2 regions of the Endozoicomonas sp. ALD068 genome follow, and region 2 is predicted to be linked to the other one. Evidence: predicted binding sites of a transcription regulator. Region 2 holds the regulator's gene; the other holds the start of a gene.
What was found. The regulator FNR, encoded in region 2, switches genes on or off when oxygen is low (the NO sensors DNR and NnrR bind a similar motif). The targets are predictions, from matches to a motif close to TTGATNTANATCAA.
Positions count from the first base shown of each region.

Region 1: ACO6V5_RS07745 (cytochrome ubiquinol oxidase subunit I) is a predicted target of FNR. The motif match lies at 14,623-14,636, and genes of this name have one in related genera.

Region 1 covers NZ_JBLYNU010000004.1:2,146,204-2,162,747, forward strand. Annotated here, with positions in the region: gene ACO6V5_RS07690 (hypothetical protein) at 1-269, shown strand, start outside; gene corA (magnesium/cobalt transporter CorA) at 1,037-1,990, shown strand; gene ACO6V5_RS07700 (ATP-binding protein) at 2,029-3,393, opposite strand; gene ACO6V5_RS07705 (winged helix-turn-helix domain-containing protein) at 3,371-4,048, opposite strand; gene ACO6V5_RS07710 (PepSY domain-containing protein) at 4,098-4,628, opposite strand; gene brnQ (branched-chain amino acid transport system II carrier protein) at 4,888-6,201, shown strand; gene ACO6V5_RS07720 (ATP-dependent zinc protease) at 6,320-7,474, shown strand; gene ACO6V5_RS07725 (UUP1 family membrane protein) at 7,483-9,024, shown strand; gene ACO6V5_RS07730 (alpha-L-glutamate ligase-like protein) at 9,028-9,996, shown strand; gene ACO6V5_RS07735 (diguanylate cyclase) at 10,214-12,406, shown strand; gene ACO6V5_RS07740 (hypothetical protein) at 12,494-14,395, shown strand; gene ACO6V5_RS07745 (cytochrome ubiquinol oxidase subunit I) at 14,894-16,468, shown strand; gene cydB (cytochrome d ubiquinol oxidase subunit II) at 16,481-16,544, shown strand, end outside.
Region 2 covers NZ_JBLYNU010000004.1:2,977,968-2,994,511, forward strand. Annotated here, with positions in the region: gene ACO6V5_RS09890 (hypothetical protein) at 1-61, opposite strand, end outside; gene hemN (oxygen-independent coproporphyrinogen III oxidase) at 467-1,858, shown strand; gene ACO6V5_RS09900 (autotransporter outer membrane beta-barrel domain-containing protein) at 1,958-3,532, opposite strand; gene ACO6V5_RS09905 (hypothetical protein) at 3,643-7,878, opposite strand; gene fnr (fumarate/nitrate reduction transcriptional regulator Fnr) at 8,197-8,955, shown strand; gene ACO6V5_RS09915 (adenine phosphoribosyltransferase) at 8,990-9,529, shown strand; gene ACO6V5_RS09920 (hypothetical protein) at 9,739-10,266, shown strand; gene ACO6V5_RS09925 (TraR/DksA family transcriptional regulator) at 10,272-10,607, opposite strand; gene ttcA (tRNA 2-thiocytidine(32) synthetase TtcA) at 10,964-11,884, shown strand; gene ACO6V5_RS09935 (glucosaminidase domain-containing protein) at 12,072-12,905, opposite strand; gene ACO6V5_RS09940 (Yip1 family protein) at 13,339-13,950, shown strand; gene ACO6V5_RS09945 (SprT family zinc-dependent metalloprotease) at 14,094-14,606, shown strand; gene ACO6V5_RS09950 (AMP-binding protein) at 14,988-16,544, shown strand, end outside.

The sequences.
Region 1 (16,544 bases), 830 kb from region 2:
AGAAGCTAACAAACTGGCTCGATACTCGTAATCAGCAATTGGCTAATCCTTTTGAGATAGAGATCTCTTCTATCGGCGAGCAGGCAGATAAGGAGCCGGTAGATAAAGAGCAAACAGATGGCGCGCAGGCAGATGATGAGTCGGCAGATAACAAGCAGCCAGCAGATAACAAGCAGGCAGAAGATCGGCCAGCAGATAACAAGCAGGCAGAAAATCAGCCGGCAGATAACGAGCTGATGGATAAAGTCGAAAAGGAAACCGAACTATAGGGCTCATTAACTTTATACAAGGCGGCAGGCCGGGTAGCTTTCCTATCGCAACAATGCATAGCGATAAAGCTGGCCTGCCGAAAGAAAATGAGTTAGACATGTCCCACAGCAGATACTGAAAAACGACCAGAAAGTAAAATTACAGCCTGATTTGAGTCACTTTGTATTTTTTCTCCATCTACAGCTACTCAGCGGGAATGGCTGATTGAGAGTTTTTACATTCAGATATCATCTAAGTAAAAAGCATCTTTTTTCATTGACCTAACTATTCTGAAGCTTCTGACTAAAAAGGTATGATTATGAAGAAAAAATGCCGCAATGCTCAGTTGCTTATTATTTGATCGGATTTCGTTTTGACAGGGAGCGCAAAAGCCAGACACTGATGCTTAATGTCCGAATGCCAACCAGCTAAGAGACTGGCTCGAAAGTTATAATCAGCAATCAACCAATCCCTTTCGGATAGAGGTCACCTCCATGATGCGAAGATCTGAACATACAGGCGATGAAAGAACCCGCTTATAGAGCCTGGGCTGAACTGTCTCACTATTGCTGACAGGTAAAAAGCCTTATAAAGCATATCACCAGACTCTGGTGGACAAATGCCTTGCCTCCACCAGAGCCAGATCACTGCTGGACTAAGGTGCATCGATCTGTACAATAGAGCGACCCTTCTTAAAGGAGCCTGATGGACTTAGACGATTTTAGCCAATTCCGGGAAGCCTGAGTCCAACAGACGCCAAGTACCAGATTTGCTATCAGAGTCTTTTATGATCAACGCCTATCACCGTGATACTGAGCAGTACTGCATCACCCGTATACAGACCGATGTGGCGCTTCCTGAAAATACACTCTGGCTGGACCTTGTTGAACTGGACGAAAACGAGGATGACTGGCTGAAACAGGAGTGCCCGGGATTTATAGAAGACGAAGATGCACTGTACGAGATTGAAGCCTCATCACGATTTTTTGAAAGTGAGACAGGTTTTCATATTCGTTCCTTATTCCCTCATCAGGCAGGCCAGGAATTTCGAAGCATCAACGTTGCTTTCAACCTTCGTGACGACCAGTTGGTCACCCTACAGGATGAGCCTACCGCCCTGTTCCGACTGATGAGAAATTATCTGAAACTGCAACACATAAAGGCACGAACACCGATCGATATCTTGATCGCATTGTTTGACACTAAAGTTCAGTTTCTAGCTGACACTCTGGAAGAAGTTTACGAAAATCTCGAAGCCACCAGTCAACATGCTCTTTCTGACGATGATACTGATGTTGATGACCTGTTGAAAAATATTACCCTGCAGGAAGATATAAACGGCAAAGTTCGTCTTAATCTACTGGACAGCCAGCGCTGCCTCAGATACATACTGAAAAACTGCCGTCACAAGCTGGATGACGGACAGGTTGACCAGGTGCGAGACATTCTTCGTGATATTGACTCTCTGACACCCCACACTGGCTTTCTCTTTGATAAAATCAACTTCCTGATGGACGCCACCATGGGTTTCATCAATCTGGAACAGAACAATATCATTAAGATATTTTCCGTAGCCGCCGTGATGTTTCTGCCGCCGACCCTGATTGCCAGCATCTATGGTATGAACTTCAAGGTAATGCCTGAACTCAGTAGCAGTTGGGGATACCCTCTGGCCCTGATTCTGATGCTGGCAAGCGCTCTTGGCACTTATTTTTTCTTTAAACGAAAAGGCTGGCTATAAGTAACCGAACAGAGTAAAGCCTGCCCATATGCCAGGCTTTACTCTCCTCTGCGAAACGTCAGTTTAACAGCAAAAGATTGCTCACCCTGCTCAAAACTGATCCTGGCATTGTGCAGCTCAGCGACCACCTTGACCAGCGACAAACCCAACCCATGACCAGGAGTTGTTCGACTCTGATCAAGCCGGTACAGCCTCTGGAATACCTTTTCCTGCTCTGATTCCGGAATACCTGCCCCCTGATCAATAACTGATACTGAATCCTGATCAATACGAATTTTGACCTCGCCTTTTTCAGGAGAGTACTTGATTGCATTCTCCACCAGGTTAAAAAGGATTCTAAACAGCAACTGGTGACTCCCCCGAACAACCAGAGGCTGCTGCACTTCAAGTATTAGAGACTGCTCACAGGCTTCTGCCAAAGGCTCCGCCAGTTCAACCACTTCATAGCCTATTTCTTTCAGGTCACAACGGACAAACTCAAGATCCCCCTGCCCATATTCCAGTTTCGTGAGTTCAAGCATGGCATTGAAGGTATGCAGGATCGTATCAAGCTCAGTCTGGGCCTCAAGAATATCCTCAACACCAGCACCGCCATTTCGCAAGTATCCATCCAGCTTGATCCTCAGTCGGGATAAAGGCGTTCTGAGATCATGAGCAATACTGCTGGTTACCGATGCAATGGCTTCTACTGAGTCTTCGATCTGCGCAAGCATTTGATTGATATGACCAGCCAACTCATCAAACTCATCGCCCTTTTCAGTGACTTTAACTCTGGCGGCTAACAGACCTTCACCGACTTTTGCAGTCACTTTATTGATAGCGCGAAGACGAGCCAATATTTTTTTTGAAAATAAAAACCCGGTCACCAGTCCTACCAGCAAAACCAATACCATAGCGGCATAAAGTGCCAGAGTGAAACGAGAAGCAAACAGGTTAAAGTCTGAAGAGTTGTAGGCCAGCACCAGGGGACCCCAGCGACTGTTAATACGACTCCCCCGCACTTTCTGGAAGCGACCGTCTCCCAGAACCGAATCTCCCAGTATCCAGAAACTGCCCGTCGCTGGTGACAGGGGGACGGTTTCAGGCAGATAATTCAAATTACCCAGATAGCCTTCGGCGCTTTTAAAAACCACCAGCACTTGCCGGTTATTTTCAGCCATCTGACTTACAACCGCGCTGAATTCACTTTCTGAATGGCTTCTGGCCAAAGATGCCAGAGAATTGAGCTGTTCCAGAACAAATTGATCCTGTCGTTTCTGATAGAACCCCAGACTGTAGTCTTTCACTAACCACAGGGCTGATCCGCAGAGTACCAGGACAATAGCTGTATGCAGCAAGGTATAGCGCAGCAGTGAGGATGCCCGTAACCGACCCAGAGGGTCAAGCTGACTCACGGAGAACATAACCTGCCCCTCTCACAGTGTGAATCAGGGATGCTCCTCCGGCAGTATCCAGCTTTTTCCTCAATTTAGCGACATGAACATCAATAATGTTGCTGCCCGGATCAAAGTGATAATCCCACACAGACTCAAACAGCATGGTTCTGGAAATCACCTGATCCTGATGCTCCAGGAGAAAGCGAAGAAGCTGGAACTCTCTTGGCTGAAGGTTCACCTCAACCCTGTTTTTGACCACACGCCTGGATAATAGATCTACTTCGAGATCGGAAATAACAAGAGTATTTTTAGCTTCTTTACTGTGCCCTCTGCGAGTCAGAATTTCTGCCCGAACCAGAAGTTCCCCAAAAGAGAAAGGCTTGCAAAGGTAATCATCCCCTCCCTGCTTCAAGCCTTTAATGCGTTCATCAACGCCATCAAGAGCGCTGAGAATGATTACCGGTGTCTGGTTTTCAGAAGCTCTCAGTGCCGCCAGCACCTTGAGCCCTTCCATCTGGGGTAGCATACGATCCAGAACAATGATGTCATAGCTCTCGCCTGATGCCAGAAACAGACCATCCCGGCCATTGTCAGCCACATCCACGGTCCAGCCATGCTCCATGAATCCCTTGGCAATGTATTCACGGGTTGTCCGGTCGTCCTCAACCACTAGCAACTTCATATCATCACACCTATTCCGTTCCGACCATGGAAGGGAATCAAAAGCCTGATCATTTTTGGGTCACCGGAATCGGCCTGCCAGACTGAAGATCAACAATCACCTTGCGCACGCCTTTATCCGTCAACAACTCAATTTCAAAAAATACAATACCCTTCTCCTGTTCAAGCTCTGCTTCCATCAGCTGCCCCGGAACAATCTTTTTCGCTTCATCAATGGCTTTCTTCAAAGTCATGCCACTGTTCATTAACAGCTGGTACTTTTTACGTTTCAACTTTTTGCTGGAAAGCCTGTCTTTTTCGTCCAGCCAGACCTTTCCCGAGTCAGCATCCATAATTACTTCCAACTCAACGCTGTCTTCTGGATCAACAATGGCAAACTCATAAACCATTCTACCGTCTTCATCATCGATGCCAAATTCGCTGAGATGCCCGGAATAGCGGTCGGAAATTTTCGCAATGGCCTGTTCGGGTTTGATTTTGGCATTTTCGATAGCCAGCTGAAGCAGGACATTCTCCTGGCTTGCCAGAGCAGCGGTTGATACCAGAAAAAGGCCCAGAATGGCCTCTTTTAAAAGCCTCATGACACTTACCTGTATGAAATCAGTGAATAATCGCAAAGGATAGTGACTCTACAATGAAGACCCAATGAGCATAAGATTAACAAAAGTTAATCTTATGCTCATCTCGAATAATGACCGAGCAAAACTCGGACCGGACTACCACTTTCTGAAATTGAGTCCATACTTCCTATTCATTACAAAAAAATCGTTCATCTCCCAGGATTGAGCATGGACGTCCGTTTCTGACCAGATAACATTCAATCAAGGCAGAACCTTACGCATGAAGCAACGATTAAGTCTTCAGAACATCATTGGTATGGGTTTTATGACCTTCGCCATGTTTCTTGGCGCGGGCAATCTCATATTTCCTCCATTGGCGGGGCAGCTGGCTGGCACCCACGTCTGGCTTGCTGCTGCCGGTTTTCTGGTCACCGGAGTGCTTCTCCCTTTGTTAGCTGTGGTCATGATTTCCCGAGTTGGCGGCGGCTTCAACGAGATCACCGGTGAACTGCCACGCAGCATGATTGCATTGATGGGTTGCTGCATTTATATCATTGTTGTCCCGATATACGGTGTCCCGAGAACCGGCCTTGTTGCCTATGAAATCGGAATAATCCCGTTTCTGAAAGAGCCCGACAGCACTTCCAGACTGGCATACAGCATCATTTTCTTTGGCACTGCCTGGTATCTCAGCCTCTATCCGGGAAAATTACTTGAATCCGTAGGCAAGATCATCACACCGGCCCTCATCCTCTTGCTGATGATTCTCGGTATATCTCCCCTCATCTCCCCTCTGGGAGAAGCCGGTGAACCTATGAACGGATATGCAGAAAATCCTTTCTTTAGTGGATTCCTTGAAGGCTATATGACGATGGATGCTCTGGCTGCACTGCTGTTCGGCATTGTCATCATTACCAACCTTAAATCTCACGGTATTACCGCACCCGACGCCCTGGCCAGATATTCTGTCATAACGGCCTGTCTAGCAGCTTTCGGACTGGCTCTGGTCTACCTGTCCCTCTTCAATCTGGGTGCTCAAAGTCACGGAATCATTGCCCACCCAAACAACGGCGGCCAGATTCTTTCTGTTTATGTCAACAGACTGTTTGGTTTCTATGGCAATGTTCTGCTTGCAACGGTTGTGACACTGGCGTGCCTGACTACCGCAATTGGATTGATCACTGCTGCTTCGGAGTATTTCTGTGATCTCTCCGGGAAACTCAATTACAAGGTACTTGTGGCGACCATCAGTCTCTCCTGCATGATGTTTGCCAACTTTAATCTCAACCAGATGATCGAACTGTTTATTCCTGTTTTACTGGTACTCTACCCGGTCTCTATTGCCCTGATTCTCCTGGGACTGATCAAAAGCCTGCTACCCAATCCTCAGCTGGTCTACAGAGCCACGCTCCTGGTCACCTTTATACTCAGTCTGGTCGATGCCAGTAAGGGTTTGAACCATCCAATTACACAAAAGCTTCTGGTACCTCTTGAGTCACTACCAGGGTACGACTTTAATTTAAGCTGGGTTGCCCCCTCTGTGGTGACTATTGTTCTTACCTGCCTGATCGGGAAACGCGTTACCCCTTCATAGCCTGCTCACAAGGCCAGACTTCTTGGCAAGTCACCAAACATCAAGTAAGCTGCTCGGCTTGCGATAGACTATCGCGGCTACCATTCACTCATTTTATGTAAAAATAAGTAGCTTACCCATGACCCGTTTTCCGGCATTACCCGCGCTTATCCTGGCGATATCCGCTTTGACTGGCTGCCAGGTGCTACAAAAACCTGCTCAAACTACGGACAGTCAAAAGACCTCCAGGACAGAAACCGAGGCGCCCGACTCAAAACAGAAGACAGAAGAATTACAAACTTTTAAACCTTCCAAGCCTCTTCATCCGGATACCATTTCTGTTAAACAGCAACTGGTTCAAACCCCCGCCCGTGTTGGCGGAAAACTGGTGTTGGGTTTTGCAGAGATAGGCACTCTCACAGAATACGGTCTGAAAATGAATGCCAAGATCGATACCGGTGCAGGACGCTCGTCGATTGATGCCAGAAACATTAAGAACTTTGAACGGGATGGTAAAAAGTGGGTTCGCTTTGACCTCCCCAGAACCAGCAAGGGCAATGTCACTCTGGAACTCCCCGTCAAAGACACTGTCTTGATCAAGGTTCCGGGCGGTGAAGAGTCCCAGACCCGTTATGTCGTCAATATAAACGTCAAGGTCGGCGATATTACCCAGAACCTGGATGTCTCACTGAACGACAGGGAAAGTTTTGAATTCCCACTGCTCATTGGTCGGGATTTTCTCAAAGACATGGCCATAGCCAATGTTGGCAAGAAATACATCGCAACCGAGAAAGTCCTGGATACCTTGACCGTTAAGCTCCCGACTGGCGGCAACCTGAGTATCAAGAAACAGATTGACAAGCCTGTCGACGTCAGTGGTCTTGCTTTGTTTGGAGAGCTTGAAGAGGTTCGTATCAAAGGATTCAAGAACCCATTCAAGGCACGTATTGATACAGGTGCCAAAACGTCTTCCATTGATGCAACCGATATTGAATACTTCACAAAAAATGGCGAAGAGTGGGTTCGTTTCAAGATCGTCAATGGTGACAACAGCCGGACCTTTGAGCGCAAAGTCCATCGTGAAGTTTCAATCAAACGTCACGGCGGTCTGGCAAACCAGAGCCGGGTTACTGTCTTTATTCCCATAACTTTGGGAAAGATTTCCAAAAATGTTGAATTTACGCTGACCAATCGCACTGGCTACGAGCATCCGATTCTTATCGGTGAAAGACTCCTGAGCAATACGGCTCTGGTTGATGTTGCCCAGCAAAATATTGCTGAGAAAAAGAAGTGAGGTTTTGAATGAAAGGACGTTTTCAACTCAGTCTGGCGGTGGTCATTTTGATCGCGGCAGGTTTGGGCCTGACTTTATACAAACACTTTGCCCTGGGGTTTCCCTTAACCCGGGGAGAAACTACCACCGTCTGGAGTGTTGAAGCTGAAATACAGTTCAAGGCCGACGGTGGACCCGCCAAGGCATCCCTGACCTTACCCGATCAACAATCCGGCTTCCGTATTCTGAATGAATCCTTTGCTTCTCCGGGTTATGGCATCAACCAGTATGATGATGAAGGACAACGTCGTGCAGAGTGGAGCATTCGCAAGGCCAGTGGCAAACAAAGCCTGTTTTACAAGGTGAGTCTGCATCCGGATCGACAACTGGTGGAACCTCTGGCCCCTCCTGTTGAAGAAAACAACGACACCCTGAAGGCCAAACCGTCCCTGCCGGAACCTTATCAGACTGCAGCAGACTCACTGCTGGAACAGGTGAAAGAACGCTCTGCTGATAGTCGAAGTTTCACAGGCACCCTGATCAAGGAATTTATTGCCCAACAGCCCAGTCAGAATACCAACATGCTGCTTAGCATGATTGATAGCCGTGCTGAGCTCACCAATCTGCTGATCGAGATGCTCTCCATGGCCGATATACCGGCCCGGGTTGTTCGAGGCCTTTACCTCGAAGACGGCAGACGTCGTCAGCCCATAGTAGAGATGCTGGAAGTCTACACCAATGATGGTTGGTTACTCTTTGATCCTGAAACCGGAGCATCCGGAAACCCGGAAAACTTCTTCCTCTGGCAACGAGGTGGTAAATCCCTGTTGGATGTCATGGGTGGCACAGCGTCCCGGGTCTCTTTTTCGATGATTTCCCAGAACGAGCCAACAAGGGATCTGGCCATTGAAACGTCCCGGGCTGACAATGCAGCACTGGTCGATTTCTCTATCTACGCCCTGCCTCTGGAAGTCCAGAATGCCTTCAAGAGCATTCTGCTAATTCCGATTGGCACCCTGGTCGTATTGATCATGCGTATCCTGGTCGGCCTGAGAACATCAGGAACCTTTATGCCGGTCCTGATCTCCGTGGCCTTCCTGGAAACCCAGTTACTGCCTGGTTTGATTATCTTTGTCACCATAGTTTCCATCGGCCTCTGGATTCGCTCGATATTGAGTCAACTCAATATGCTCCTTGTCGCCCGACTGGCGGCGGTGATCATTGTCGTCATAGGCATAATGGGCGTTATGAGCGTACTCACCTGGAAGATGGGGATTACCCAGGCCCTGACCGTGACCTTCTTCCCAATGATTATTCTGGCGTGGACCATTGAGAGAATGTCTATCCTCTGGGAAGAAGAAGGCCCCAAAGACGTACTGATTGAAGGCTCTGGTAGTCTGCTGGTGGCCACTATGAGTTACCTGCTAATGTCCAACCCACTGGTTGAGCACCTGACCTATAACTTTCCGGAGTTGCTATTGACCGTTCTGGGTCTGACCCTCATGCTGGGTCAATACACCGGTTACCGTCTGTTGGAACTTCGTCGCTTCAAGCCTCTGGTTGGAGGTTAACCCATGGAGTTCATCAAACGATTTTTTCGCAGTTTTGCCAGTCCATCCAGCCTCCACGAGGCCGGGATTCTCAGCATGAACATGCGGAACCTCGATTATGTTATCAAATATAATCCCCGCAAACTGCTACCTCAGGTGGACGATAAGCTCACTACCAAAAGGATGGCAGAAAAAGCCAATGTAGACGTCCCTGAACTGCTGGGTGTTGTCGAATACCAGCACGACATTAAAGATCTGGGTACCCTGCTTGAAGAACACAACAGTTTCGTGATCAAGCCCGCCCAGGGCAGTGGCGGTAAAGGCATTCTGGTCATCGTGGGTCGCGACGGTCCACGTTATGTAAAAGCCAGCGGCGACACTCTGGAATTTGAAGACATCAACCGACATGTTTCCAACATTCTGGGTGGCCTTTACAGTCTCGGAGGCAAAAGTGATGTAGCCATGATCGAGAGCCTGATCGTGGCAGACCCGGTATTTAATGATTACAGCTTTGAAGGTGTGCCGGACATTCGTATGATTGTTTTCCGGGGCTTTCCGGTGATGGGCATGCTGCGTCTGGCCACCCGGGCTTCTGATGGTAAAGCCAACCTTCACCAGGGAGCCGTTGGAGTGGGTCTGGACATTGCCTCTGGCAAAAGCCTCAGAGCCGTCCAGTTTGATCTGCCGATTGACAGGCACCCTGACACGGGTCACAGCTTTGAAAAACTGGCAGTACCTCACTGGGACAAACTGCTCAAGTTGACATCAGCCTGTTATGACATGACAGGATTGGGTTATCTGGGCGTGGACATTGTCCTGGATGAGAGGGATGGTCCACTGATCCTTGAACTCAATGCCCGACCCGGCCTGGCTATCCAGATCGCCAATGACTGCGGCATCCAGCCCCGTTTGGAGCTGATTGAGTCTCTGCCCAACTGGACTATGCCTATTGACGAGAAAGTCGCCTTCTCTAAAGAGCACTTTGCGATGTAATTTCCACTACATCAGGACTCGACGTCCTGATGTACACTCGTTGCACCAGTGACAAGCAACGTCACTGTCGAAGTTAAATTAGTGACGAATCCGCTCTGCCACCTTGGCCTGCACACCTTGTCTGTGTCACAATCATTTACAGGGTAAATAGATTTAACAGACGACCCTTTGAAGGAAGAGTGAAAAGCTGTCAATTCGTCATGGAGGACTGCCTGAATTGCGGGTTCTATTGACCTTCTCAACCTGTTCGCAAAGAGCAGTCATTTTCATCAGGGCTCTGGTGCTTCTGCTGATCTTTTTTGTCAGCCAGGCTACCCACGGGACTTCCGTTGCAGAATCTTCACCGTCTGGACCGGTTAAACTGGTCAGCTTCCTGACTTCGGTTCCTGCTCCGGAAGCGATCCTGAGCGGAAAACAGCCCGGCACCAGTGATCGCTGGTACAAACTCCGCCTGACATTGAATCATTCTCTTAATTCAGACTGGTTGTTGGTATTCAGAAGGACTCCCCACAAGAAACTTGATGTCTTCACACCTTCTGAAAAGGGTTATCGGATCACTTCATTGGGTATTGGCAGTCAAAGCCGCAAGTCAGACCCAAGAGTTCTGAAACTCCGGCTACCTGGGAACAAAACCCACGACATTTATATACGTGTGGACAGCTCAGAACCAAACAGGTTGAACCCTCACCTTTGGCCACAATCACTCTACATGCTGGATGAATACAAAAATCAGGCCTTGTCAGCTTCACTGCTGGCATTGCTTCTGCTCTTTCTGATCGTTACAGCGGCTGTAATGATCTACACCCGGCACCCTTCCTACCTGTTGCTTACTGCACACCTGCTGGCCACCACGACGCTGATCGTATTTTACCAAGGCGACATTTTCTGGATAATTAACGGGTCCTGGGACCCCGAATTCTGGGTGCTGATCATGACGGTCATCAGCCTTGTCTCGGCCCTGGGCTGTTACAAGAACCTCGGTTTGCTGGCACTCTATAATCCCAAAACAGACAGACTTATGCTCTGGCTTAGCTGCCTGTCGGTCGGACTGGTTCTCAGCTTCTTCGCCACAGAGAAAACCCTGCTTCTCAATGCGGCATTTTTAATGATCGCAGTGTCCGCAGTCCTGCTCATTGCCAGCCTTCTGACTATTTTTTCGCAGGGTGTCAGACCCGCCAAACTGGCGTTACCGGTCATGCTCACACTGTTCTTTGCCCTATTTAGCAGCTGGGCCTCAAAAGAGTGGCCCAGAGTCATTCCCAGTCAGGCCGAACTGGCATTAATTGCTCTCCAATCCATGCTAATTAACGGTCTTTACTGGATTAACCGCAAACACAAGAATCGCCAGGCTATCTCTATCAATCTGGTTAACAGCCAATTTGATAAACGACGAGTCTTTGATTCAGCCCTTCGCAAACATCTTCAGGCACCCAGCAATGCACTAATGGATGAAAAGACCATTCGACAGCGTATTCTGGCAACTCTGGATGCGATAATACCCGATACACCCTCTATGATACTGATTAAGAATAAAGACCAGTGGGATGTCAGCAGCCATTACCCTAAAGCAGCCCAGATTCTAACAAACAGTATTGACAGTATTGAAGATGAGCTGATGAACATCATTACCTCGGAACAAAAGCACCATATCCGGCTTGAAGATCGAAACGGCGTTAAATACTGGATATTTCTGCTTCACAGTGAAGAAAACCACCATAGTCTGCTGGTGGTCTCACCGGGAAGCCAACCCAACAGACCTTTGAAGTGGCAACAGATAACCGACATCAGCAACCATGCGCGAACCCTGTTTCAGGCCAATCAGCAGACTCGATTCTGGAAACTGCAGGCCAGCCTTGATTCACTGACGGGTCTTCTGAATCGGAGAGCTTTTGTCAATGAGGCTTCAGAACTGCTTCACCGCCCTGATTCCGCAAAGTCCCAATCCTGTCTGATTTTCATAGATATCGATGATTTCAAACAGATCAATGATCGTTTCGGTCACCCGGCGGGTGACAAGGTTCTCTCTGACCTTGCCTGTCAACTAAGGAAAGATCTTCGTCAAGAGGACCTGATTGCCCGCTATGGCGGCGAAGAATTTGTTGTTCTCCTGCCCAACACAGATGCTGTCAGGGGCGTAAAGATCGCTGAGCGACTCAGGAACTCGGCATTACTCTACAAGGGAGGTCCTGTTCCCCTGAGCCTCAGCCTGGGCATTGCTGCCACCGGTCCGCAGACCGACACTCTCGACAAAATACTTAAAGAGGCAGACGACGCTTTATACCAGGCCAAGCATCTGGGTAAGAACAGAGTCTGTCGGGCACCTTCCTGTGCAGATATTCGACTATCGGTTGGTGAACCAGACAAAGTTCGACAGCCTGCGCGAGAAGAGATTACAAAACGCTTATCCTGAAACGTAAATCTACATATACTACACCGTCACACTGAGGCTTTAGAATATAGTACTCATCTCCTACCGAAAAAAACGTAATATACGACAATGACCGCTCTTTTCAGTCGCTGGAGACGGCAACGGAATGACGCAGACCTGCAGCTTGAAGAACGAAATTTAAGCTGGCTGGAGAAAGTGGCACGCGCTCCTCACCAGGAGCCCTGGAGTGTCACCATACTGCAGTACGCCTGGACTGCCGGTCCGGTCACACTTCTGGCCGCCTTTGCAGGCTACTATATTGGTTACGGCACCATGATGCCTTTGGACAAAACCCTGTATTTTGTTGGCTATTCTATTGTTGCCATTGGTCTGGGTCTGTTCACCAAGCTAATTTACGACGTTACCCACGGCCGACGGATCAATCAAGACAAAAACAACCTGCTCAGCATCATCGACCGAATTCCCGAAATCATTTACATGGTGCGTGATCTGACCCAACGTAATATGACCGAAGATGCACGTCGCATCCACTCTGCCGGTATTCTCTTGCAAAAGTTCGATCTTGGTCCGGAATGGATATCAACAGCCATCGAAGATATTACGGGTGACCCCGATCTGGCCCGCAAGGCCGAACAGATTGAAATATTTCGCAGGGCTGGCCTTTATCACAGAATGCATGACATTGTTCACGAAGTCTCTGATGACACAGAGCGTTATCAAAACGAACTCAAAGAACTTCACCCACGCATAGCCAAAGCGCTCAAAAACAGGTTAAGCGGGATCGTGGCCAGACCCCATGAAGGGCAACCCAGGGAGCCTCTGTTTATTGAGCGGATTCTCACTGCCAGCGAGCGAGATAATGAAGAATTGATGACCCTTCACGATGTCGAGGAAATACTCATATTATGCTTCGAGCTGATTTGCGGGCGCAAAATTTCCTGGCTGAAAATTGAGTATACCGGTCGCTGGGATCTGGCCAAGGCTTTGGACAGGCTCGAGGAAGAACGCAATGATTTCCGGATCAGCCGGGCCAGGGTGTACTCACGCCTCAAGGCTCTGGCAACCTGGCTCCATAATGTTGATATCCAGAATGACATTATTACCGATCACGGCCTGAGCCCCCGGAATTTGCTGGCGGCAGTCAGGGAGTCACTCGACACTCTCAGTTTGCAGGTTCGCCAGGCTAGGGACCTGACCCATAAAACCGGCAAACACGTTAAGGCCCTGAACATAAAACGCAAACAACTCGATAAAGCCATTCAACTCTACAATGAAGCTCACCGCGCCTACCTGAAACAGGGACGGGACAGCGACAAACTCAAACGCGCCCTGAAGTACTGGCAAAAACTCTCCACACTCCATCAGCACAACCCTGAAGAGAACTTAAAACGCAGCCTGACTATTTCAGAGCAGATTATCGAACTGGACGATGACACCAGAATGGAGGTTGCCAACCGTCTGGAAGCGTTTTCAAAGGAAACCCGCTTGAGAAAAGATAGCCATCGAGTCCACTCCCTGTCGCCTGCACGGAGATACCTGACAGAAACACGTGCCAGGGAGGTGGCCATCGAGGTGGCAACTATTCTAGACCCCTACATACATCTTCATGACCCACAGATTCAGAGGGCTATTGAGAGTTCCAATGCTTCCAGCCTGGCTTTTCTTGAGCCCGGTATGAGCGCCAGGACCAAGGCAGCGCTGGGAGAAGCTTTGGCCGCAGATGTTGATAAAAACCTCTCGGCCAGTGCCGAGAAACTGGCCCAAAACCTGATCCGTTACTATCGCGTCCCCCTGAGTGAGAGAACCATTAACTTCCTGGTACACACCTATCAGGCCGATTTGAAACGATTACAGTTCATTGCCCAGTTCGAGAGCCCTATGAGCGCTCGCTATTCACGGGATAATATTTCGCCCATCGAAGTTCCCCCTGCCAGTAACAAATGGCACATTGACTTATACAACGCCAATAAAGTCATCAGCAAATACAGCTCTGCCAGAAGCCATGGCTGAGTCACCTCTCAGCCCATCCTGATAACAATCAACCGAGCAAATATTTTCTATATGCCAATCAGAAATACTGATAGACAGATATTACATCCATCAGCATTCCTTATAGCCAAAAATCCACTTTACATTTCGAATGTTTCGTTTTTACACAGTGATTTATTCTTTATATTCAAACAAAAAACATTTATATCCCTAAAAAAAACCTGGATAACAATATATTTTAAACATTTTTGATGAAGATCAAACTTTGCGTCCTACTGTAGTTCATATATGTAACAAATCCGAGTAACATGTCCACAAATCTGTTTAACCAGCCACAGATTGATCCAGACCCATCTAAAACTCGTATATACCGGCGCACCGGCCAGATACATGCATTTAGCATGTATCTATTATCCAGAATGCGCGGTAACTGCAGCACAAAAAGGACCTCTGTGGCAGCATGCATTTTCTGATTTTCAGTACGGATTTGATTTAACACTGTCATAAACGAGGAGCACCATGATTACAGACGAAATCATCGACCTGTCGCGATTCCAGTTCGCGATGACAGCACTCTATCACTTCCTCTTTGTGCCGCTGACCCTGGGCATGACCTTCATTCTGGCGATCATGGAGTCGGTTTATGTTATGACCGGCAAACAAGTCTATCGGGATATGACCAAATTCTGGGGTAAATTGTTCGGTATTAACTTTGCACTCGGCGTTGCTACCGGCCTCACCATGGAATTTCAGTTCGGAACCAACTGGTCATACTACTCCCATTATGTTGGTGACATTTTTGGTGCTCCACTGGCCATTGAAGCCCTGATGGCCTTCTTCCTCGAATCAACGTTTGTCGGCATGTTCTTCTTCGGCTGGGACCGACTCAGTAAAGTTCAGCATCTGGCTTGTACCTGGCTCATGGCTATAGGTACTAACCTATCGGCCATGTGGATACTGATTGCTAACGCCTGGATGCAGAACCCGGTAGGTGCAGAGTTCAATTATGAAACCATGCGCATGGAAATGACCAACTTTGCTGACCTGATTCTGAACCCTGTAGCCCAGGTGAAATTTATTCATACGGTTTCTGCCGGTTATACAACAGGTGCCATCTTTGTACTGTCTATCAGTGCCTGGTACATGCTTAAAGGCCGTGATATAGGTTTCGCTCGTCGTTCATTTGCGGTGGCCGCAGGCTTTGGTCTGGCATCCATCCTCTCTACGCTTCTGCTTGGCGATGAATCCGGTTATGAACTGGGTGACGTACAGCAGGTCAAGCTGGCAGCGATCGAGGCCGAGTGGGACACCGAACCTGCACCGGCCGCTTTTACTGTTTTTGGACTCCCCAACCAGGAAGAGCAGAAAACAGATTACGCGATCAAAATCCCTTACGTCATGGGCATAATCGCAACCCGCTCAACAAACACAGAAGTACTGGGTATCAAAGATCTGATCGACGACAAGATTCAGAGAATCAACAATGGTATCAAAGCCTACGAACTGCTTGAAAAACTTAAAAATGGTGAAGATACACCCGACAATCGTCGCGAGTTTGATAAAGTCGTGGATGACCTGGGTTATGGCTTGTTGCTCAGCCGCTATACCGACGACATTCGAAGCGCGACACCCCAAATGGTTCGGCAGGCTGCAGAAGAGGCTATTCCGACCGTGTGGCCACTGTTTTTCTCTTTCAGAATCATGGTAGGTCTCGGTGTTGTGATGCTCCTGCTGCTTGTAACCGCCTTCTACAAGACGGCCCGCAGAACTGAGTACAATAGTCCAAAATTCCTCAAACTCTGTTTCTATGCGTTGCCACTGCCATTCATTGCCAGTGAAATGGGATGGTTCGTTGCTGAGTTTGGTCGTCAACCCTGGTCGATCTCAGGCATTCTGCCTACCTACCTGTCTGCTTCTACCCGGACAGAAGCTGACCTCTGGCTCAGCATCATTGGTTTTACTGCGCTCTACAGTATCTGCATCATTATCGAAATTTACCTGATCGTTAAATATGCCCGCAAAGGCCCTAGCAGCCTGCACACTGGCCGCTACCACTTTGAACGCAATCGTACCGACGATATGGCTCAGGCATAAAAGGAGGCCCTTATGGACTACGAAGTTCTCAAATTCATCTGGTGGGTTCTGATCGGAGTCCTGTTCATTGGCTTTG
Region 2 (16,544 bases):
GCGGTTGAAATTTAGCCCCGGTTGCGGAGCTGTCTGTTGTTGGTGTTAATCCATAAGCCATGATCTATCCTCCGTGATAATTTATAGTGTTAGACAGGCAACGGACATTAAAAGTTCCCGATTGCCTGTATGAACTCTCAGGTTTGCAATGAAGCAAATTCCTTACTTTGCTATCAATTGATTTTAGCCTTCACGCAAAGACCTCTTAATGACATTCCGGTTAGCATTTCTAACGGCCTTTCTCCTGAATCCACAGCCCTAAAGAAAACTTTTTCCATGTCTGCCCCACAGGCGCGAAAGCATGGGAACCGGTATGAATTGCGTCACCTACTTATTGACACACGTCAAATACATTTGGCTTTTTAGTCTTTAAACTGTTAATAAAAGAACCGGTCAATCGGCTGTTTACCTGTATAGTCATCAACAGAGCCCAGCCAGATGAGCTGTAACCAATTCGAGAGTTAATATGAGTACAGCCCCCGTATGGGATACAGGTCTGATCAAGAAGTATGACCTCAGTGGCCCAAGATACACATCCTACCCCACTGCCGTTCAGTTTCAGGAGGGGTTTAAACCCGAGCACTATGAATCCAGCGCCCGGGAAAGCAGTGCGACTAATAAACCCCTGTCGCTTTATGTACACATACCTTTCTGCAGCCACGTCTGCTACTACTGTGGCTGCAACAAGATAGTCACCAAACACCGTTCCAAGGCAAAAGACTACCTTGACTACCTGTTTCGCGAGATTGACATGCAAGCCAGTCTGTTTGGCCGGGAGCAGAGAGTCGAACAGCTTCATTTTGGTGGCGGCACTCCGACGTTTCTGAGCCCGGACCAGATTTCTGCGGTGATGGACAAGCTGAGATCCGTCTTCAACTTCAACTGTCAAAGTCATTCGGACTTTTCCATCGAGCTGGACCCTCGCGAGGTGGATTGGGTCATGATGTCTCGCCTGCGTGACGAGGGCTTTAACCGTATCAGTATCGGTGTACAGGATCTGGACGAGAAGGTTCAGAAAGCCATCAACCGGGTGCAACCCGAAGAACAGGTTCAGTCTGTTCTGGATGCCGCCAGAACCATGGCTTTCAAGTCAGTGCATATGGACCTGATTTATGGCCTGCCTCATCAGACCGTCGAAGGTTTTATGAATACCGTGAACCGGGTGATCGAGATGGCACCAGACCGACTGTCATTATTTAACTACGCTCACCTGCCACACCGTTTCAAACCGCAGAGAAGGATCAACGAGGCAGATCTGCCTTCTCCTGAGGAAAAGCTCGACATTCTGCATAAGGCTACCGAGAGGCTGGTGGAGCGCGGCTATGTCTTCATCGGCATGGATCACTTTGCCCTGCCGGATGACGAGCTGGCCATTGCCCAGGAAACAGGCACCCTGCACAGAAACTTCCAGGGTTACACTACACACAGTCACTGCGATCTGATTGCCATGGGCGTCTCTTCTATCAGCAAGGTGGGCGGTGTTTATGCGCAAAACCATGTCAGCATGGAAGCGTATGAAAACTCGATCAATGAAGCCCACCTGCCAATCTACCGTGGTTTGACCATGAATCGTGACGATGAGATTCGCCAGAGTGTCATCAACGAACTGATCTGCCATTTCAAACTGAACTTTGCTGAGGTGGAAGAGCATTATGGCCTCAAGTTCAGTGACTATTTTTCTGATGCACTGGCAGCACTGAAACCTATGGCTGACGATGGTTTGCTTTCTTTGACTGAGCAGGGAATTAAGGTGGAACCCAGGGGCAAAATGCTGATCAGAAACATCTGCATGCAGTTTGATGGTTATTTTAAGCAGCAGATACAACAGCAGCAGAACCTCTATTCAAAGGTTATTTGACACTTTTCGTGTAGAAATGCGGGCAATGCACGATTTCTATTGTTTGGTTATCCTTTTAAAAGCCAGAATAGCCAGACAGCCCGGTTTTTGTGGTAACAATCAGAAAGATCGTGTGTAGCTCAGCTGAAGGCCATCACTGGTACTGCGACTGGATCGAATCGCCGTATAATTCATGCTCAGACTGGATTGCCCGGACATTGTGGTGTTGTAGCCCATACTCAGATACAACCCATTGTCGTTAATCTCCTGAGCCCGATATTCTGACGATGCATGTTGGCCGGTATTATTAACTGTGTATCTGGACTTTCCACTCAACACCGTCTGCTGCTGGTAGCCCGCAGAAAACTTCAGGGCCGAGGGGGTATCCCCGGTTTCATTCAGTAAGACAAAGTCACTGCCCAATCGTAAAATCGATTGCTCAAAAGACTGCCCGCGCACAGCCAGCGCTCCGTCAGACAAGCCTTTCTCTCTAAAGCTGTCCGACTCTGAATGATGATAAAGGAACTCAACCATAGGTGTGACGGTAAGACCATCGAGCCAGTTATCCATATCGATGTCATAACCCAGGGCACCGAAGGCATTCCAGTCGGTGCCTGAGCGATAGGCTCGAAGTCGATGACCATCGCTACCCGTGCGTTTGCTGCTGTATTGTTTGGTACCAAGAGTCAGGGCACCATCAAACTGCCATTGATCCCTCTGCCAGGACAGGAACGGACCAAAGTGAACAGACTCTATGGAGCCCGAACCCAATTTCTGCTGAAAACTGGCTGATGTTTTCCGGCTACCCAGCATCAGGCCGACAAGGGTATTTTCAGTGGCCTGAGTGAATACTCCGACATTCAGCCCGTGACTGTCGGCATTCATTCCCTCTAAACCAGGCAGTGATGAGTAATGGGATTTCGAACCATAAGTTTGTACAAAGCTGTGCCACTGACTGCTCTCACCGCTCTGCAACTTCCCGGTAGATGTTTGGTTACCGCCTTTCACAGTACGTTGATCCAGACTGGCATTATCAAGAAGAAAAGCCTGACCATTGCGGTAGAAATCCAGAATCTGACGCAGATCACTCAACTGACTGAACAGCGCCCGGGTAGTAGCCATTTCCAAGTGGCGTGAGCCATTTAACGTCGCCTGAGCACTGGGAGACGGATGAAAGAGCACTTCTCCGGCTTCAGGCAGAGACTGATCAATCAGTGACTGCAACTCACGACTGGCAGCCCCTTTCTCAACTCTGACAACCACCCATTTTTCCTGAGCACCTTTTACCCCATCGACAGGTTTTCCAGGCTTTTTCGGACTTGCAGGATCTGTCGGGATGAGACTCGAATCCGAGTCAGGTTTATGATTAACGTGCGCTTCTCCGCCTTCACCACCGCCTCCGTCACCGCCATTTTCAAGGAGCCTGAGAGTAATTTCATAAGGCTTGTCTTCACCGGGATTAAAAAAAGAGACCGGTTCAACCAATACCGGAGCAGGTTTATCATCACTGCCGTTGTCCGGGCCGTATAGCCATTGACCAAATTTGTAGGAGAGTCCGCCAAGCCCAGTCCCCAGCAGGGCCGTTCCCCCGGTCACAATTATGGCCGGATCAATGGCCAGCACTGGCAATGGCAACACAGCGGTTGCCAACAGCATGACCAAGACCATAGATAATTTGAGCGATTTTCTGGCCATAATTCCCTCCCCCGGAGTACTGATTTAATTCCTTCGGGGGACTATGACCGATTATTTTCAGGATTTGACTAACAAGGTTGTTATATTAACGGTTGTGTATTGCCCGCTTGCTAACGAAACTTTTGCATTATATTGACAGCATCTTCCTGCCGGAGCCAGTCGATAAGCTTTTGCTTCCTCTGTTCCAGCCTGACTCGCGGACTCTCTGGCCCGGTTTCTTCATCGGAAGATTCAGACCAATCCAGCTCTTCAAGCTCCCGGTCAATTTTCTCCAGCTCATCCACTGCAGAGCTCACTTGCTGGTAAAGGTAAAACTCTTCCTGATAGTCCAAATCTTCAGGCAGCTGCTGCCAGAGCGTCTCATTCTCAACAGAATCCTCAAGGCTGTCGACTTCAGACTGGGTCGAATCGTATTCTGATGGCGGATTGTCTTCATCGTCAGAGGCACAAGAAGTTAAATCGTTAAAGCCCCCTGAATAGTGATCTAAAAAATCACTATAATCCCATTTCAATCCCACAGGGTCATCGAGCTGCAGACTGCCCGGGTCATTTGCCGTCGACTGCAATGACGAAAGCACGGTTATCGCTGTGGGTGAAATCGTCTGGGAGGAGTCTTTAAGCCTTCCATCCCTTCGCAGTTGATCAACAATAATGTCTTGTAGCTCGCCCATGCCCCATTCCAGCGCTTTTGTTGTTAATCCACGATATTCCAGTTCAGCGATCAGGTATGTCCGAAGGGCCATCAATTCTTTGAAGTATGCCCTTGAGCGAAGCTGTTCCTCATTCAGGGCCTGCTGCCAGCTCTCAAGAGCTTCTTCGCCAGCCAGCTCAATCTCCCAGTCTCTGGCGTCATCGTCATAATCGTCAATGCGGTGAATATAATCCAGAGGTTCGGTCAGCATGGCTTCCAGACCTGCCCCGAGACGGGTTTCATGTTCATCAACGGCAATGTACTTTTTAACCACTTCCAGAATTACCCTGGGGTAGTCTTCATCAGGAATCTCCGACAGTGGCATTTCAGAATGCTGTAGAACAAACTGCATCTTCAGCGTATTGATCTGACTGAGATAATCTGCTGACTTTTTTTGCTCCAGCAAGAGATCATCGCGCACCCGTTCCAGCGCCAGGGCTTCGGGATCTGCTTCAGCCTGAATAACAGGATGATTCTTCACTGTCATGAGAGTCCGTGACAGCTCTTTCGCTTCCTGTCTTGATGCCTGCAGCGAGGCTTCAGCAGCAACCAATTCTTCAGCAAACTTGTCTGCCTGTTCAGGGTCGCTGCCTTTTTGCAACCCATTGAGCGTTCTCAGAGCTTCAACCAGCTTAACCTGAGTTTCCAGAGTCTTGGTCTGACCCTCTATTTCCTGAACTTTCAACAGATAGTTCATATCATGGAGCTGTTCGACCTGACGTTTGAGAGCGGTCATTTCCTGTCCCGTCAGAACAACGATCTCCTGACATTCAGACTTCAGCCGGGACAAGGTCCTGGTAAACTCATCAGCATTACTTTGAAACGACTCATGAGGCGTTTGCAAATACCCCCCGAGGAGCGACAGCTGTTCCTCAATGTCCCTGAGCTTACCTTTGAGCTCTGGCAACGTCTGAACATCAGCCAGAGATTCGCTTACAAGATTGTCACTGGCACTCAGCTCTCCCTGTAATTTTTTGACATTGCCTTGTGCTTTTTCCAGCTCGTCCACGACTCGTTGATGAGCTTCTTTATCAATGCCTTCGGGTTTTGACCTGAGCAGCTCAAGCTCGTTGGTCAGGGAATCCAGTCTGAATTGCAGTTTAGCCCCGGAGTCTTCCAATTCTTTGAGCTTTAGCCTTCGCTCTTCGGACTCTATCTTGGTTGACTGCAGCTGAACGGATACAGCACTCGCTTCCTGCTTTGTGGCATTTAACTGCTCCGAGACCTGAGCGAACGCCTCTTCAACTTGCTTAAGTCTCTCACTCATTTCATGAACTGAGTCGTTTTTGCTGATCAGGTCCTGCTGTAATTTTCTGGCAAGAAGCTGACTCTGCTCAGCTTCAGATTTGGCCTGCCTGATTTGCTGTTGCCAGACTCTTCTTTTTTTCTGACCTCGTTTATTATTAAACTGAGTGACTTCTTCGAGCAGCTGCTTATTCATACTGCTCAACGCCTGAAACTGGAGCTCCAGGTTATGCTTTTGCTCCTCAACCTTTCTTAAGTGGTTTTTGGTATTCAGCGAATCACTGGTCAGTTGATCCACGTGATCCATAGCGCTGACCACAGTCCCCTCTATGGCCTGGCTGCGCACAGACTCATACTCTGCATTCAGGTCAAATACCTTCTGTTCAGAGCTTTCCAGAACACTTTCTGTTTTCTGTAAAAGGTCGCGAACTTCCCTGATCTCTCTATCTCTAACCAGCACCTCTAGTCTCACCCGGTCCAGTTCGGCTCTGAGCTGTTGATTCGAAAGCTCACCCTGACTGATATTCTCCTGAAGGCGGGTATAACTTTCCTGCAACAATTCAAGCTCATTCTTTTTCTCTTCAAGCTGACGCTCTGTCAAGACGAGCGCATCCCGATCGGTCTTTTCCTGTTCCCTGAGATGCTGGATCTGCACCTCCAGCAAACCTTTTTCTTTAGCAACGGCTGCTTCCCGTTGCTTAAAACCATTGAGCTCTGCTGTCAGCACTTTTCTGGAAGAAGCCTCATGTTGCAACTGAACTCTGGTTTCCTGGAGCAGTTCCCCCTGAGCCTGCAGTTCTTTTTCAACATCCTTGAGACGCTGAGTCGACTTATGGGCTTCTACCCAACGGGCTCTGACCATCTGCTCTTCCCGGGTGAGCAGATCAATCTGCTCCCGATAAAACTGATTCTCGGAAGCGACCTTTGCTGAGTTATTGATCAACCTGGCCTTCTCTTTTTGCAATTGTTCCAGATCTGACCTCAGTTGCCTTTCCTGAATGCGTTGAGCCGCCTTATCCTCCTCCAGCTGATTCTCCAGCTCATGCTGTAACATCTGACTGCTTTCAAGCTGCATACGAACAGCATTAAGTTCATCAATGACAATCAGGTAGTCCTTATAGGTTTTGTCTTTATGCTGAATGGCAGAACTCAGCTGAGACTCCAGGAACAGTACCTTCTCAGTAGCCCTCTCCAAATCAAGCTTTTGGGTAACCGCCTCATCAGAAACCGTCTTTACCTCCGTTTCCAGAGATCGAACTGTCTGCTGGGTTTGAAACAGCTGGTTTTGAATAGCCTGCTGATCGGCTCCTGCCTCCATCAGCATCCGCTCGGCTGCCCTGAGTCTTCTTTGCAATGGTTTAATGGTGTCTCGCTCAACGGCTTTCTTCTGCAAAATCAGTGCCTGAATGTCAGTAGTCTGATGGTTTTTCTGCCGATTCAGCCTTTCAAACTCAATATCTTTTTCTTTAATGGTTTCAGTCAGAATCCGTGCTTCATCTTCAAGCGCCTCGACCTTTTCCTGAAAAAGCTGAAGTGTCTCTTGTAACCTCAAATCCTGTTGTTTTAACTGCTGGCGATCTCTTCCCTTATCACTGCCTTGCCTGTTCCTGAGCGCCTCACTCAGTTGTTCAACTTCGTCAAGCACTTCCACCATCTCACGATCAACTTTCCTGTGCTGCTCAGTCAGTGTTTTCAACTCACCAGCCAACTCTTTTTGCTGTTTCTCCGCAGCCCTGAGTTTTTCGATTCTATGTTGCATTTGTTTAAAGTGTTCTTGCCCTGATGCCAGATCCGCTTTTCCCGGGAGCAGCTGGTCGGCCAACTCTGCTTTTCGCTGTTTCTCCAACTTCAGCGCGTCTTCTGCCTCACGGAGCCTTCTATCCAGAGCCTCTGCACGCTCAGACTCTCTTAGCTCCAGCTGTTCCCGAATGATTCTCTGGGGTTGTGCATGGGTAATGACAAAATCAGTCAGTTGCTTTGAACGTGTTTCCAGCTCGCCTGAATGGGTCCGCAGATAAAACAGGTAGCCCACCCCTGAACATACAGCCAGTCCGGCAGCAACAGGCACCGATACAGAAGCGGCCCCGGCAGCAAAAGCACCGACGACCAGAACCCCGGTTCCCTTGGCTATCGTGACAGCAATTCTGCGGCCATCCCAGATCGCACTTTTTTGAAGCCGGATACGATGCGCCTCTTCAAGCTCAGCACACTCGGCCTCTTCGAGCTTTAATGCCCTGAGTTCCTCAATTGTCAGCTCACCCTTTCTGGCCATCAGGATTTGCTTTTCCTGTGGTGAAAGATCATTGAACGTCAAATCCTCAGCGGCAACGAGTTCCTCAAAGGTTCGAGGTTCAGCCACTTGCACGGTTGGAGTAAACAGAATCCCTGTCACTGAGCTGAGCAGACTCATGGCGTAAATCTCCCTGATTTACGAAATTGTATTCAGTACAGTTATCGACACATTGGCGCTGAAGAACATCTTTCTTGCATCATAGGTATTGATAGCGTTCACAGCCTTCTCATCAAGCTCAATGACTTAACTGCCAGGCAACTGATCAAGTACAACATTTTTTTAGTGCGGACTTATCGCAACCCAGTAAGGATTTTCCGAAAAAGCCTTAAGTATGAAGGAATTACGCTTTAGTCTCGGAAAGCACAGACTTACACTTTGGTAGCATTTTCAATAGAATCGTCAGCGATTTCGCCAATACGACTTTGAGGCCACTCAATGACGTCAAAGCCCAATGTACGACAACCTGGCCATGTGGCCTGCAGAGACTGCAGTCTTAGCTCCCTCTGCCTACCTCTGGCATTGAATCTACAAGACATTGACCAGCTTGATCGCATCATCAAGCGAAGCCGCCCTCTCAAGAAGGGGGAACACCTGTTCCTGGAAGGAGACCGGTTTACCAGCGTCTTCGCTGTCCGTTCCGGGGCCTTAAAAACTTATACCGCCACCAATGAAGGTGAGGAACAGATTACGTCTTTCTATCTTCCCAGTGAGATATTGGGCCTGAGTGGTCTCGATACTGACGTCTACCCGGTCTCTGCTCAGGCCATGGAAACCACCATGATCTGTGAAATCCCCTTTGACCAGCTGGAAACGCTATCCGACCGATTCCCGGAGTTGCGTCGTCATATGATGCGCCTGATGAGTAAGAAGATTCGTGAAGATCAGCAGATGATGATGCTATTGTCCAAGAAAAACGCTGATGAAAGAATTGCGACCTTCCTGATCAACCTGGCCAGTCGTTTTCGTCGCAGAGGCTTCTCATCCCAGTCATTCCGCCTGTCCATGTCCCGCAATGAAATGGGCAATTACCTGGGACTGGCTGTAGAAACCGTTAGCCGGGTATTTACCCGGTTCCAGAAAAACGATCTGATCTTCGCAGTGGGCAAAGAAATTGAAATCCGTGACCCGATTCAATTATGCTCCCTGGCGGGTGGAAAGTCTGTCGGTTTGGAACAGATTATCTCCTCCGCATAAGCGCACCAGGAACGGACATTAAGGGAAAGATATGATCGTTGACGAAGCTTATCTGAAAGCACAGATTAGAACCGTTTCTGACTGGCCAAAGCCCGGCATTCAGTTTCGGGATGTGACCACTCTTTTCGAGAACCCCAAAGCCTGGCGGTCGGTCATGGACAGCCTCATTCATCGCTATATGGATGTTGAGTTTGACCGGATCGGCGCTCTTGATGCGCGGGGCTTCCTGATAGGCTCTGCATTGTCATATGCCCTGAACAAACCACTGATCCTGTTTAGAAAAAAGGGAAAGCTGCCCTACAATACTGTCGCTCAGGATTATGAACTTGAGTACGGGAAGGCAACGCTTGAAGTTCATGCAGACACTATTAAGAAAGGCGATAAAGTCATTCTGGTTGACGACCTGATTGCTACAGGTGGCACTTTGCTTGCGGCCGGTCAACTGGTCAGACAACTGGGCGGACAAATTCTGGAAGCAGCTGCCATTATGGATCTTCCAGACCTTGGTGGTTCAAAGATACTAAATGAAGCAGGAATTCCTGTCTTCTCACTGTGTGAATTTGAAGGGGAGTAGTCTCCTTCTTTTCTTTCCCGGCACCCCACGCCTTTCAACGCCTTCGCAACTTTCAGGTATTCAGTTTTATCGGAAAATGACTATCAGGGGCTGCTGTGGTTTTCACACCCGAAGTATGCCCTGGTTAAATTATGCTGTACTTAAGAATTTTCTGAGTGCTACGATAATCTGAATAATGAAAATAATGCTCTAAGACAAAGGAAATCCCGATGGGTATTTGTGCAAAGGAGCTGCGCCACTACGTTGTTCGCCCGACCCTGAAGCATTTAAAAATGTGGAGTCCTACGGCAGAAAATCTGCTGCTGGGAACAGCTGCCAGAGAATCCGGACTGGGTTTTCATCTTAAACAGGAACACCATCAGGCTCTGGGAATTTTTCAAATCTCGCCCAGAATGCATCGCAATATCTGGGACCATTATCTGGCGAAGAAATCCGACCTTTCCAGTTTGATCCGGGGACTGGCCAGCCAGAGAGAATTTCTGGCTCATCCGCATCTGGAATTAGCGACCAATCTCTCTTACGCTACCGCCATTGCCTGGATGATTTATTATCGAATCGATAAGCCAATCCACAAGGTGCCCCACGATGACGTCTATGCCTTGGGTAAGCTTTGGCATAATTACTACCACCGTCACCACCCCGGCCCCATTGAGAGCTTTGTGGACAGTTACAAGGCTTTGATAACGAATTCTACTGAGACAGAAAAGACAGTGTCAGAGAGCCTGAAGACTCCCTAACGCTGTCAGCTGGCACGATCCCGCTTTTCTGCACATTTGATGCAAAGATCGGCGTAAGGCATAGCTGCCAGACGGGCTTCAACTATCTTGTCACCGCAGCCGGTACAGAAGCCGTAATCATCATGATTCATACGATCCAATGCTTTGTTTATCAGATTAAGTTCAGCCCGGGCATCATTACCCAGCTGATCAATAACCTCATCATTTTCCCTCTCCTGCGCCTGCTCCGACCAATCGGCATTGGCTCTGCGAGTCATATCTTTATTGATGTTTCCGAGCCGGATATTCAACTCGTCTCTGCGAGATAATAACCAGACTCTCAGTTTCTCGTAATCAGCCATGGAAGTCCCCTGAATAAATGTCCACGATTATTCTGTGTATAAACGACTGGAACCTGTGTCCCTGCGCATTTTGTCCATTAGATAAGCATAGCTTCACTTAACCATATTTCGACAGCTCATTCACAATAGCAGCCGTCAGCCCTGTGAGTTCGGGAGGTAACTAATTGGTTAGGTACTTATAGCTGCTGCTGTCATTATCCCTGATGTCTATCGTGAAACCTTTGATTATAATGTTGTGAATTTTCGGGATCTTGCCCGTTTCACCATTATCCAGAGCAGTAAGTCACCCGGTTTAACCGCCCCCTCTAAGGGCCTTAAATGAAGTTGGGTACTTTCAGAGACAAGACAGAACCAAAATGCAGAGCCAAACAAAAAGCGCAAAAACCCACTTCAACAAACTACAGAAACGCCTGAGACGAGAGGTAGGTCGGGCCATCGCCGAATACAACATGATTGAGGACGGCGACCGCATCATGGTCTGTCTGTCCGGGGGTAAGGACAGCTATACCCTGCTGGATATTCTGCTGAACCTGAAGACTTATGCGCCGGTCAATTTTGACCTTATCGCAGTCAACCTTGATCAGAAACAGCCTGGCTTTCCTGAACATGTACTGCCTGATTATCTGGAAACCCTGGGTATTGAGTACCGCGTTGTTGAGGAAGATACCTACTCCATCGTCAAAGAGAAGGTGCCTGAAGGCAAAACCACATGCGCACTCTGCTCTCGGCTGCGCCGAGGCATCCTCTACCGCACGGCCAGCGAACTGAAAGTCACCAAGATTGCCCTGGGCCATCATCGGGATGATATTCTGGAAACCCTGTTCCTGAACATGTTCTATGGCGGCAAGATGAAAGCCATGCCGCCCAAACTGGTCAGTGACGACGGTCAGCACACGGTAATCCGTCCTCTTGCCTTCTGCCGTGAAAAGGATATTGTCCGTTTTTCCGAGTTTAAGGCATTCCCGATTATTCCCTGCAATCTCTGCGGCTCTCAGGAAAACCTTCAGAGGCAGGCAATCAAGGCTATGTTCACCGAGTGGGACAAACGCTTCCCCGGCAGAATGGAGAGCATGTTCAGAGCTCTGAGGAACGTAGCGCCCTCCCATCTGGCAGACAGCTCACTGTTTGATTTCAACAATCTGTCGGCGGATGGTCAGCCTGTTAAGGATGGAGACACTGCGTTTGACCCGGTGGATGTACCTCTGTCCTTCAGGGATGAAAACGATGAAGAGGAAAAGCCTGAACAAGCTTCCATTGTGAATATTGTTAACCTCTGACACGCACACTCTTGGCTTTGCTTTGGCCAGGTTCTTGAATCACTCCAGGAACCTTGCTGATGCAACACGCCTTCCCTGGCTCGTTACTTTTATCCAACCCCTCCGGTATTCACCGGAGGGTGCTGCCTGCTGCTGAGGCATCAGCAATATAAGTGCAATCAATGGCTACACTATTGCTCTGGGCAGACTAGTGGCCCGTTAGAGGCTTTTCCAGATCGTACTTCAACAAATCATTACTCTCAATCATGGATACCAACTCTTCTATATAATCAATACCTCTGGAGGAATAGGCATAAAGTCCCTGTGCCAGTACCGGCCCGGTAACCGGGTGTCCCATGGATTTTCTTTTTGAACGCAGCTCCCTCAAACCCTCATAATGATGGCTGGTATTGAGGTTATGCATATACGACCGTACCGATGCCTCCAATGAAGAAAACTTCCTGACTTCGTAGGTCGCACCTTCCGGACGCTCACCAGGAACAACACCACAGCCCGGAGTAAAACACCACTGGCCAAAGTAGTTGTTGGCTTCAACGGCAAACCTTGAAGTCCCCCAGGCCGACTCGTTAGCCGCCTGCACCAGAGCAAGCGATACCGGGATCTCGTCCGCCCTGTGCAGCAGGTCGTCATAAAGCGCATCACTGACTTTAAGCTCTTCATCCACTCTGAACTTTCGGGCCATATCCAACAGCCACTTTTCTTCGCTTTCATGCAGAGCCGATTTTTCCCTGAGCATCTTAACTTCCTGACGAATACCCGCCAGACGCTCATTCTCTTCATCAACCATTTGCTTCACGTGGGCAAAGAACTGACTTTTCTTCTTATTGACGTCCTCAATGGCAGCAAAGTCGGGAATATTCTTTTGAACCTTTTTTTCAACCTTGACTTCCTCCCTGGTGACCTTTTGCACCTGTTCTATTGCGGGCTCTTTAACAGGCTGAAAATCTCTGTTGTACCCGCTTCCCAGAGCAACGAGCCCTGCCAGCAGTAAAAGAAACAAACGATCAATTCTAGTCATCATGGTCTATGTCATTCTCCTGAGCCCGTCCGGCAAAAACGAAACTATTTAGACACTACTTTTTAACAAAAACGGCTTCGCCTGAAGTCATGTAATCATTCCGGAGTTCTATGATACTAACCGTTTAGTCTCACAATCCACCAAACCAGCGAACTGAACCAGACAGTCATGCCGAAGCCTTTATGAGACTGATAAACGAGGAAATAATTGCCCTATTATTCAATAAAAGAACCTGTATTGGGACGATATTACTTTACTTCGTATAAGAAATATGTAAACACTGAAGTCAAGGCTATCGAACGATCCTGTTGAACAGGAAGAGCCGATGCCTGTCACAGTGAATAATAACAACATATTAGCCGCTGTTTTGTAGCTGATAACTTAGCAAAACGTAAGGATTACCAGCTACTGGTACAGCCATAACGGAGGTTGCACCATGATATTAAGTCACTTTTGGGGGCTTCTCTTTCGTCCGAAAGAAGAGTGGACCGATATTCGGGAGCACCCTCCCGGCATTATTCGCCTTTACCTGGGTCAGGTCATATGGCTGGCTGCCCTGCCAGCGGTCTGTACTTATCTGGGGACGACTCGAACCGGCTGGACAGTCCCGGGCAGTGATCAGGTCGTCAAGTTAACGGAAACCAGTGCTGCTTTCATGGCATTTTTTGCCTGGCTGGCCATACTGGCGGGCGTTGCCGTTATGGGTGCATTCATCCAATGGATGGCAGAAACCTTTGGCAGCAAACCCAACATGACACAGAGTGTTGCATTTAGCTGTTATACCGCTTTACCACTCTTTCTGGCGGGCCTGTGCGGGCTTTATCCCTCTATCTGGCTGACTATTGTTGCTGGCACTATCGCCATGACCTGCTCAGCCCTGATTCTGTATTCCGGTTTGCCAACCTTTATGCAGATACCTAAGGAGCAGGGGTTTGTCTATGCCAGTTCTGTGCTTTGCATCGGGCTGGTTGTTCTGGTCTCGATTATGATCACTACCGTGATCTTCTGGGGTATGGGTGTAAGCCCCGAATACATTCAAGTTTACTGAAGTTCAGCGCCAAGCCAGATGAATTAAGCTGTATCATCTGGAAGCGATGCCTTGACGAAACCTGCCTGATTATTCCAATAAACCCACTGTACAGATACAATCCCTCTGCTATCCTCCCATGAGTTTTCCAAGTCAGCCTGTTTATGTCGAATATACAATGCCCCTATTTGCCTACCGTTGAGTTACGGGTCAGTGAGCTTTACTGCCTGGCCGAGCGGCATTTTCTTAAACGATTTCCACGCCCCCGGATCAGTCTGAGTTTAAGAGGCGAAACGGCCGGACAAGCCTGGACCGAAAAAAACCTGCTTCGTCTGAACAAACAACTGCTCAAAGAAAACCAGGAACATTTTCTGAAGCATACCGTGGGTCATGAAGTCGCACACCTCATTGCCCACCAACTGTTTGGCGGAAAGATCCGCCCCCATGGCAGAGAGTGGCAATTGATTATGCAAGAGGTGTTCAAACTCCCGGCCCGGAGAACCCACAGCTACAACACCAGCAATGCCAGCAAAAGACCATTCCTATACAGTTGCAGCTGTGCAGGAAAGACCATCCCGCTCAGTTCCATTCGCCACAACAGGGCCGTAAGAGGTGCAGTCTATTTGTGCGCCCAGTGTCGAGAACCTTTGAAATTCGTTGAGAAAATCAACGTTTGATGATCAGTGCTTCAGGGGGAATTGCGGATCAATTATCGTTAAATTTTTTAAAATACAATAAGTACTCAGCCATACAGAATCGAATATTTCTGGCTTATTGGGCAGGTGCTCTGCAAGGCGCAACAACGGGAACATAGCAAGCTATGTGACCAGAGTTGCAACGCATCACGACTGCATGGATGCAGGAGCTAGAGCAACGCAGGAGCAGTTGCCGCGAGTGCCTGAACAATAAGTCAGAAAATATGATTTCGTATGGTTGAGTACTTAATTGTTGTATCTATCCATTGTACAAGTTAGAGTTCATCCGTTAGCTAATGTTAGCAACCAAAGAATGTACGAAAAAATAATAATATGAAAAATCGTAGAACCCCCCTGGCACAAATGCAGCTAAACGTTGCAAGGCATCCCGATAAGGTCTGGCTTAATCAGCCTGACAACAGGCAATGGACTTCTTACACTTGGGGGGAAGCTGACGAGCAAGCCCGCAAGATCGCTCAAGGTCTTTTATCCAATGGAATATCAAAGGGCGATAAAGTCGCCATCATCGCCAAAAATTCAGCCGAATGGTATATTGCTGATTTAGCCATCATGATGGCAGGCCTGATCAGTGTGCCGATATACCCAACAGCTGGGGCAGACAACATAAAATATGTGCTTGAGCACAGTAATGCAAAGGCTATTTTTGTTGGCAAACTGGACAGCACTGAAGCCCTTTCAGAAGCAATGCCAGATGACTTTCTCAGCATCTCATTTCCATACCCTACACTTGATTGCAAAGAGCAGTGGCTTGACTGGTTGAATAATTATGAGCCACTAAAAACACTCCATAATCCGGATATCGACGATCTATTTTCTATTATCTATACCTCAGGCAGTACAGGCCTTGCCAAAGGCGTCATGATCAGCCAGAGAAATGTAGCTTCTTCGGCCATGGCTGGAGGTGAGAAGTTTTTAACAGGTCAAGAAAGACGGGTAATGTCATATTTACCCCTTGCCCACATTACTGAGCGATGCGTTGTTGAACTCCCATCAATTTATTACTCTGCCGAGATTTTCTTTGTCGAGTCCTTAGATACTTTTGTCGATGATGTTCGCTATGCACGCCCCACTGCTTTTTTATCAGTGCCCAGATTATGGACTAAGTTTCAGTCACAAATTCTGGCCAAAATGCCCAACAAAAAGCTACAAACTCTTTTGAAAATCCCCATTATCGGTAAATTAGTAGCAAAGAAAATTCGCACTGCTCTGGGCCTGCAGGAAGCTAAAATTTTCGGCTCTGGTAGCGCACCTATCTCTCCAGAGGTTTTGAAGTGGTTCCAAAAGTTGGGTATTCGTATTAGCGAAGGCTGGGGTATGACCGAAACCTCAGGCTTATCATGCAGCAACATCCCTTTCAAACCCGATGATATTGGCACAATAGGCAGCCCTCAATCTTGTGTCGAAATGTCACTTTCCGAGCAAGGAGAAGTGTTGATTCGAGGAGAAGCGGTATTTAAGTCTTACTACAACAATCCTGAAGCAACAGACGCTGCCTTTGAGAACGGCTGGTTTAAAACAGGTGATAAAGCTGAAATAACCTCTGAGGGTTCATGGAAAATCATTGGTCGGGTTAAAGAACAATTTAAAACCAGCAAAGGCAAATATGTTTCTCCGGTACCTATCGAGTCGAGCCTCGGTCGTAACCCGGATATCGAGCAGGTCTGTGTTATGGGGATTGGGCGCAAACAACCTATAGCAATGATTGTGCTGGGAGAAGGCGCTTCAAAAGATCGTGACCAGCAAAAAGAACAATTGGTCAGCACGATGACATCGGTTAATAATGAGCTGGAGGCTCATGAAAAGCTGGATCATATCATAGTCGCCAAAACGACCTGGAGTATTGAGAATGAAATGCTCACTCCAACACTGAAGCTAAAGCGGGATGAGCTTGAAAAGGAA